Regions from separate parts of the Bacillus sp. SH7-1 genome, predicted to be linked through region 2. Evidence: predicted binding sites of a transcription regulator. Region 2 holds the regulator's gene; the other holds the start of a gene.
What was found. The regulator LexA, encoded in region 2, represses DNA repair genes until DNA is damaged. The targets are predictions, from matches to a motif close to CGAACATATGTTCG.

Region 1 (4,653 bases), on a different contig from region 2:
ATACATCCCACCAAAAGTCTAAATTCCCTTCAAATCCATATCGTTTCCACGTTTGAAGTTGCTGCATAACATATGACAACGTTACTTCTGGCGTTGCTACGTATGAAATTTGTTCCGAACGTGATAAATCATTTACGTCATTCGTAATAAACGAGTCTTTCACATCAGGGAACATTCTTTTTATTTTCTTAATAAAGCTAGACGCAAGTAACGTCTTTCCTTCTTCATCTGCAAGCGGGCATGAAATATATAATTTCTCAGTCGCTCTCGTTACCATTTGGTACATAACGAACTGTTCTTCTAACAAAGTTTGTCTCGTCGTTGGCGCTAATTCAATTCCTGCCGCACCAAGAACTTCTCTTTCCTCATCAGAAAGCATACCTTCATCCATCGGTGCTGCTGGAATGACACCTTCATTTACCCCAATGACGAATGTTGCTTTCACATTTGATAACCTAGAACGATCAATGTTAGCAATTAACACTTGGTCTAATGACGGCGGAATGTTTGCGAATTGAAGCGCCTCAAGACCTGTCGACATAACGTCTGTGAACATAGAAAGTGACATTTTCTCTTCGCCAAGCATCTCAACAAACGTATCAAGAAGACTCATTACTTCTTCCCATACTTGCTCATGATCTGTCGCAAATAAGAAATCGCCGCTCTCTTCTGCACGAATACGTAATGCTTCTAGTTTTTTCGGAACATCCAGCTCTTCTAAAAATAAGTAAACAGCTTCGCACATTTGCATAACTGTTCCCGCACGCTTCAGTCTTTTTTGCATACGAATAACAGGCGTTCTTACAACGTCGCGCAATCGATTTATTTTCTCTTCCATTTCACGTTCACTGTCTGTAATCATCCCATTCGTATCGTCAAGAGAACGATAGCGTCGGTACATCCACGGATCCTCAGAAGTCCATCTCTTCCCTTGTACACCGTACGCTAAACAGTAGTTTTCAAACTCATCCATCTCTTCGCGCATTGCTTCTTTTCTTACGTCTAATGGATATAAAAGCTCTGTTTTCACGCAGCGAAACACTGCATCATAACGCCAATTCCCGCTAATAATCTCGAGTGCTGACCGAATGCATTCTACTAGCGGATGATGTGACATCGGTCGTTTTTCATCGATGAAGTGCGGGATATTATAATCTGTAAATAACGTTCGCATCACATCGTAATAACTTTCCCCGTTACGAAGAAGAACTGCAATATCACGGTAACGATAATCTTCGTCCGCCACAAGTCTACGAATTTCACGGGCTACACCTTCTACTTCAGCTCTTAAATTAGCTGCTGTACTAATCGTTACACTCGCTTCACCGTGAAACTTTTCATTTGGACGTGCTTCGTAATGCATTTCTAAATGCGCTAATGCCGGAGAATGAAAACGCGGCTGTTCCATAAGTGGAATCGTTTTTTCAATTTCTATCTTCTCTTCACGTGCTACTTGTTTTATTTTTTCATACGTTAACGTCGTTTCATAAAATAGATCTAGTTCATTTACTGGCTGTGCTAACGTCTTTTCATCTATCGTTAACGTAATCGTAACTCTCGCTCCGCAAATCATAAGCTGTCTTACAATTTCTAGCTCTTGCGGTGAAAACGAATGGAATCCATCTATATAAATTTCAGCCTGATTTACATACTCAGACTGCGGAAGCTTTTCCACTAGCAATTGCAGATAGTCTTCTGAATCTAAATATTTTCCGATTAAGGCACGCTCAAAATCATCATATAGTAGTTGTAAATCATATACTTTATTCGCCAGTAGCTTTTGTTCGGCACTGCTACTATGCGCATCTAATTGTTGCCACATTTCATATACGTTTGATGGCGTCACGTTATATCGTTTAAACTCTGCAATCATACTGCCAAGATGTTCAAAGAAACCGTTTTGCTCCGCTGCTTTTTGGAACACCGATAATCCATCTTTACGAGACTCTACAATTTTACGAAGTAACATATGTACGCCCGCTTCATCAATGTGAAGACGACTCGCTCCACCAACTTCTTGCAATACTTTCCACGCTAACCGTGAAAAACTAAAAACTTGTGCCCGAATAGAACCTCTAACATCCTCACTACCAATTAACGCCTGCTGCGTTTGAAATGTCATCTGTTCTGGCACAAGATATAATATGGTTTCTCCTCTTGGACGCTGTTTTAACTCTTCTTGCACTTCGTGTAAACAAAGTGTACTTTTTCCACTTCCCGCTCTACCAATCACAAATCGAAGTGACATGTAACCCCACCTTTCACTTACATAACGAACGTTAGTTTGCTACTATAATTGTATTATAGTACACGAAAAAAGACAAACGGAGTAGTTTGTCTTTTTCTATACTTCTACCTATTATATCAACCTTTTGAAAAATTCGTTTGCACCTCTTGAAGTGGCCAATATCGTAAATCAACTTTACCGACAACTGTATCAGCTTTTACAAACCCAAAGTGTCTACTATCCCAGCTCCCGAGGCGATTATCACCTACTACAAAAATATATCCCGGTGGCACCGATTTTTCTTTCGTCAACTCTTCTAGTTTAAAATCACCTGTTAGTTGTCGTCCATCTATCTCTTTCTTATACGTTTCTAAATAAGGTTCATCCACGAATTGTCCGTTTATATATAGTTTATCATGCTTATATTCAATTTGATCCCCAGGTAAACCGATAATTCGCTTTACATAGTCCTCTTTTTTATTCGCATGAAACACAACAACATCAAACCTATTCAAGTCCCCCACTTGATAACTCACCTTATTTACAACAAGCATATTACCATCTTGCAATGTCGGCATCATTGACTTCCCCTCTACAACGTACGTTGAAAAGAAAAACGTTCGAAAAAATACAGCTAATAATACACCAATTAAAATTGTTCGTATCCACTCTATGCCTTCTTTTTTCAAAGTTTTCTTCATCCGCTTCTCCCCTTATCCTTTAATAATGAAGCTTTCCTTTACAAAGAAGACCATTCTTACTGTAGTTCTAACTTTACTTCGATTTTCTTACCGACATACCATAAAATAAAAATACCAATCGCTACAATGACTGATTTCACCGGATTATGAATAAATGACATTAAATCATGACCGATATACGTTAAAATAAAAATCATCACAAGCTTTCCGAACGCGAGCGCAAGGCCAAACTGTTTTACACTAATGCGTGATAGACCAGCAACAACATTTATAAGCGCAGACGGTGTAAACGGAAAACAAAATATGACGAAAATCGGCGCGAACCCTTTCCTTTCAATCCATCCCATTGCCTTTCGTACTTTCTCATGCTTATTCACAAAAGAAAAGAAACGACTTCGGCCAAAATGGCGGATTATGAAAAAGACAAGTAAGGCACCCATTACTGATCCAAGCCAAGAATAAAGAAAACCGAGCCAAAATCCAAATGCAACAGCATTGGCCAGTACAAATACGATGAGTGGCAATGCTGGAATTAGCGCCTCTATCATCGGTAACCCAATACCAAGAAGTGGTCCGAACGCTTTATAGCTTTCAACAATATGATCCATATTTTCTGGTGAAAAATACTCTTTGATTGTCTGAAAATCCATTCTACACTTTACCCCTTTACTCTAAGTACTACCTCTACTGTATCATTGCTTATATGAAAGAGGAAATGGTAGGTACGACATATGGAGATGTAATTATTAAGTTTCCATACCTTTCATGAGAATTCCTTCATTATTTAACTATGATAATCCATCAATATTCGACAGGGTGTGTCGTTACTTGGGCGTTTTTTCAAATATATCGACTTACCAACAAAACTGAAAAGTAAAAGGATGGGGAGCCCCCATCCTTTTACACTTCGCCTTCTTTCACAAAATACAATTTCTCATATGCCGGTTTCAATTTAGATTCTTCAATTTTATCAACCTCTTTAAAACAAGGATTTCCTTGTTTTTTTCTACGGTCTTCATATTCAGTACGCAATTTCGCTGTACGATTTTGTTGATTTTCAAAGCTAGTTTTCGATATCTCTAACTTCACCGCAAAGCCATTTATAAATCGAATAATAAGATTTCCATCTTTTAATTCTTTATTGCTTTCAATATAAAAATGAGACAACCACGCGCACTCTTTTCTAGAATACGAATAGGTAGGGAAAAAATAAAGTTGATCGGTCGGACTAATCGCAATTGGTGCTTTATGTGTAATATGAGTTAACTCTTTCGTTCCTTCTTTTCTACCTAAGAAACTAGAGCCATGCTTGCGGCAACTTCTTTCTATAATATCTAGTGGTTTTTGAAATACGAAAAAAGAATCTTCCATCTCAACAACTCGTGTAACTATTTTCTTTTCACTTAGAATAACAGGAAGTAAGGCCATTGTATTTTTATTTACAACATAGTTTTCGACGTAGCGTTCTACTTTACTTTCCATATTCCACTATCTCCTTTTTTCTATTTATATTAGCAGCTGCATGTATAATTTTAGCATCTATGAAAAGGAAATGGCTTATAGATTCCGCTTTTTTACAATACTTTATCATTTATCAAATTTCTTTTAAAATATTAAATATAAATATAGTGATTAATTAATAAAAATCCACATAAAATGTATTTATACTATCAATAAATATTTACAATTGCTTCCTTATTTCGCATCATTACGACAATTAACTTT
Region 2 (4,653 bases):
TAAAAATTGCTATTTTAGGGGTGACAACGCATTACATTCCCAATTGGGAACAACCCCATCACATTAAAGATTTACAATTTGAAGATGCATTAGAAACAACAAAAAATTGGGTTTCTTACATTCGCGAACACGAGAAACCAGATTTACTTGTCGTAGCGTATCATGGGGGATTCGAACGTGATTTACAAACTGGGGTACCGAGTGAAGTTTTAACAGGTGAAAACCAAGGATATGCAATGTGTCATGAAATTGAAGGCATAGATATTTTACTAACAGGCCACCAACACCGTGAAATTGCTCACACCGCAATAAATGGTGTAACAGTTTTACAAACCGGATGCAATGGACACTTCATTGGAAAAGTAACAGTAACATTCGAAAAAATAAAACAAAAATGGATAAAAAAAGAGAGTTGTTCACAATTATTGCCCGTGCAAGGAATTGCGACGGACCAAGATATTCTTTCCTTGGTTACCAATTATGAAGAAAAAACACAAAGTTGGCTCGATCAACCTATTGGACTAATCTATGGGGACATGCGAATTTTAGATGCTATGCAAACTCGTTTGCAAGACCATTCTTTTATTGAATTCATAAATAAAATACAGATGGATATAGCTAATGTTTCCATTTCTTGTACAAGCTTATTCCATAATACATCTCCAGGTTTCCCGAAATGTGTAACAATGCGTGACATCGTTTCTAATTATATTTATCCAAATACATTAAAAGTAATTAGAATAACTGGAGCGGATATAAAAGATGCTCTCGAACTCTCTGCTTCTTATTTCACATTAAAAGCAGATGGAACCATCATCGTAAACCCTAGCTACATAGAACCAAAACCGCAACACTATAATTACGATATGTGGGAAGGAATTTCGTACGTATTAAATATTTCCAAACCAATTGGTGAGAGAGTAGAATCTTTACAGTATAAAGGCACTCCTCTTAATATGGATGAAGAATATGACGTCGTTATGAATAATTATCGCGCAAGCGGCGGAGGGAACTTCTTTATGTTTCAAAATAAGCCTGTAATAAAAGACATAACAACAGATATGTCTGAACTTATTGCTAACTATATATTGAAGCACAAAAAAATAGAAGCAACAATCAATAACAACTGGAAAGTTATTAACTAACGAATATAATAAATAAAAAAAGATGGGCTTCGCCCATCTTTTAGTTTAATTTTGCATTATCTTGCTTTTTTAAAGCTTTTAATTTCGCCGGCGTAACATCAGTACCTTGTTCGTTAACGACTTTAATTCCTTTAAGTTCGTTTAACATATTTTGACGAAATCCTTTTAAATATTGTTCACGTAGCGATTGACGCTCACGTTGTTCTTCTTCAGTTAGACCTTCAGCTTTTGCTTTTTTCGCTAAGAAGTTAATGCGTTCAACGAGTTCGTGACTAAGCATCTCGAATCCCCCTTCTAATCAAAACTGATTATTATCATACAATAGTTACTCTTCTTTATCAAGCAATTGCTTTGTATACTCTACATATCTACGATGTACCGTCGCTTTTGAAACATTATGCCCAAAGCCGCGAAGCGTTGCTGCAATTTCTTCGAAAGTAAGTTCATTCTTGCGCAAACGCACAATTTCCTCAATCGGCACTTCTTTCTTCTCTCGTCCTACGCTTAAATGACGATTCTTTAAATTATTTTCTGGACGATAGCCCTTTTCTACTGCGCGTTGCATACCACGTTTAATTTTCAAATTATGAATCTTTCTTTGATACTCTTCAACAATACCAATAATATCTAATACCATCGAATCCGAATCCGACAATTGTAATTCTCCATTATGCGTATGCGTGTATACTTTTATTCCCTCTTTATGTAAACAGTGCATTAATGCAATCTTTGCATTTCCCCTACCAAGGCGCGTTTCATCTTGTATGAGTAGCACATCAATTTGTTCGTCTCGAATTGTATCTAGCACTTCTAATATTCCATCACGTTCAATTGTATAACCGCTAGCCTGCTCTTCAATCACCTTAGTAACATTCATTTGATAGCGCTCCGCTAAATGCAATAATTCATCTTTTTGACGTAATAATGATGTTTCTTGCGCTTCTTTTGTTGTACTCACACGTGCATAAATAATTGCATTCATTATGAACCCCTCTTTCTCACTATTATTTCCCTTCAGTGTAACATAAATTCGCCTTTTGTTCGAACTTATGTTTGTAGAATGTTTTTTCACATGTTATACTTATTAATAAGAAAAATGAAAGAAAACGAGGTGTTAGAAAACATGGAAAAGTTAACGAAACGCCAGCAAGACATTCTCGACTTTATTAAGCTAAAAGTACAAGAAAAAGGATATCCACCTTCCGTACGTGAAATCGGTCAAGCAGTCGGCCTCGCTTCTAGTTCTACAGTGCACGGACATTTATCAAGATTAGAAGAAAAAGGATACATTCGACGCGATCCAACAAAACCACGAGCAATCGAAATTTTAGGTGATGACCGAATGGATACAGAAACACAATCTGTTATTCAAGTTCCAATCATCGGAAAAGTTACTGCTGGATTACCAATTACAGCAGTTGAAAGTGTAGAAGATCACTTCCCACTTCCAGCTAGCATTGTTGCTGGAGCAGATCAAGTGTTTATGTTACGTATTTCTGGAGATAGTATGATTGAAGCTGGTATTTTCGATGGAGATCTAGTTGTTGTTCGCCAACAACAGTCTGCATATAATGGTGAAATTGTAGTCGCTTTAACAGAAGATAACGAGGCAACTGTTAAACGTTTCTATAAAGAAAAAGACCATTTCCGCCTACAACCGGAAAACTCTTCATTAGAACCTATCATTTTAAAACAAGTGTCAGTTATCGGTAAAGTAATTGGCGTGTATCGTGATTTACATTAAGAATATAAAAAAGATAATTACCTTATATATATACGGTAATTATCTTTTTTGTATTTTGATAGATTTTCATACATTCTATTTCTTATAAACGCGTTTCAATCGTCACATCTCCAGCAGCAGTTTTACCGCTAATCTTTTTACTCCCATTACCAATTGTTACGTTTTTATTTTCTTCATTAAAAATTGTTACATCTCCAGCAGCACTTTGTCCGGTGATTACCGCATCTTGTGGTTTTTCCGATAAAATAATATCTACATCTCCAGCAGTTGAACTTGCTTCTAGATTATACGTAGAATCATGATCTAGAATATTTATTTCCCCACTGGTCGTTTTTGCAGTCACTTTCCCTATTACTTTTTTAAAGTTCAGCTCACCAGCTTTTGTAGATCCCTCCACATTCTTAGCCGTTACACGTTTCAAATCCACTTCACCAGCAAGTGTCTCAACACTTACACGGTCACTTTTCACATCACTTATGTCGATTTGTCCAGCAGATGAATTTACTTTTACATCTTGGTAAGAGCGTTCAGGTACAAGGAGAGTCAATGTAGACGTTTGAAACCTAAAATCGTAAAAGGAAAAATCAAATGAAGCACCTTTTTCTCTTTCCCCAATGATTTTTAATGTGTCACCATCTTCAGCAATACGAACCTCTTGTTTACGTGTATCTCCTGATTGCTTTACATAAAAAGAAGAGTCAGGAGATTTTTGGACAACAATATCCCCGGCATCTAACTTAACTTCTATATTTTTTAATGTTTCATTTTTGATTATATCTTCTTTGTTTCCTTTTTCTGCAGTTTGCACTGCTTTTTCATATGTTTGTGAAATCCCAATTACTCCAATAATGATACAAGCGATTGCTACTAACAATATTTTTTTCATCATCTACTCCCCTTTTATCATTTTGAAGTTCCATATTACATAACGTACGCATAGCCTTTTAAACCACTTCGTACTATAATAAGCGATAATACATAACAACAAACCTACTCCAACAAACGTTATACTAACGAATAAATCCAACCATATAAAAGTACCCATAAATACTTTTCCAATTACGAAAAATGGTGTCACTACACTAGCAATCCCACCGACCCAAAAAGAAAATATAAAAGCAATAATTGCAACTAACGGGCCTAACACAATAATGAAATTAAACAAACTAAGTCCAATTGCTGCCATGACAGCTCTTGTCACATTTGAAGTTGATGGATCTTTTTTCATTTCATCGAAACGATACATCGCAAGCAATTCTTTTGCAATTACTTTCGGAGAGCCAAGCCCCTCTATTATTTCCGATTCAGTTTTCCCCTCTTCTATCCCAAACTGAAAATGCTCTTCATAATCAAATAAAATATCTTTCCTCTCTTCGTCTGGTAACTTTCTAAGATGACTTGATAATTCCTTAAGAAACTGTTCTTTACTCATGCCATTCCACCCCTTCAATAATTTCTTGTACGCCTTTCGCAAAATCACGCCACTCTGTTACCAACAAATTCAGTTGCGTTTCCCCTTGCTCAGTTAGTTGATAATATTTACGAGGCGGCCCCTCCGTAGATTCTTTTAAATACGTTTGAAAATATCCTTCTTTCGTTAAACGACGTAATAAAGGATACACTGATCCTTCCGATATTAAAAATTTATTTGAGATTTGCTGAACAAGTTCATAACCGTAGCAATCCTTACGTTTCACAAGTGCCAACACACACAGTTCTAACACACCTTTTTTAAACTGAACGTTCAAGGATAGTCCTCCTTTC

Region 1: a site for LexA is predicted at 2,274-2,287, ahead of addB (helicase-exonuclease AddAB subunit AddB). Genes of this name have one in related genera too.

What each region holds. Positions count from the first base shown of each region.
Region 1 is NZ_QNUD01000049.1:7,161-11,813, reverse strand. Features, by position in the region: gene addB (helicase-exonuclease AddAB subunit AddB) at 1-2,248, opposite strand, end outside; gene lepB (signal peptidase I) at 2,365-2,928, opposite strand; gene DN390_RS27710 (TVP38/TMEM64 family protein) at 2,985-3,578, opposite strand; gene DN390_RS27705 (competence protein ComK) at 3,829-4,410, opposite strand.
Region 2 is NZ_QNUD01000017.1:45,472-50,124, reverse strand. Features, by position in the region: gene DN390_RS16160 (bifunctional metallophosphatase/5'-nucleotidase) at 1-1,145, shown strand, start outside; gene DN390_RS16155 (DUF896 domain-containing protein) at 1,186-1,425, opposite strand; gene DN390_RS16150 (YneB family resolvase-like protein) at 1,471-2,127, opposite strand; gene lexA (transcriptional repressor LexA) at 2,269-2,889, shown strand; gene DN390_RS16140 (DUF4097 family beta strand repeat-containing protein) at 2,972-3,778, opposite strand; gene DN390_RS16135 (DUF1700 domain-containing protein) at 3,779-4,321, opposite strand; gene DN390_RS16130 (PadR family transcriptional regulator) at 4,314-4,637, opposite strand.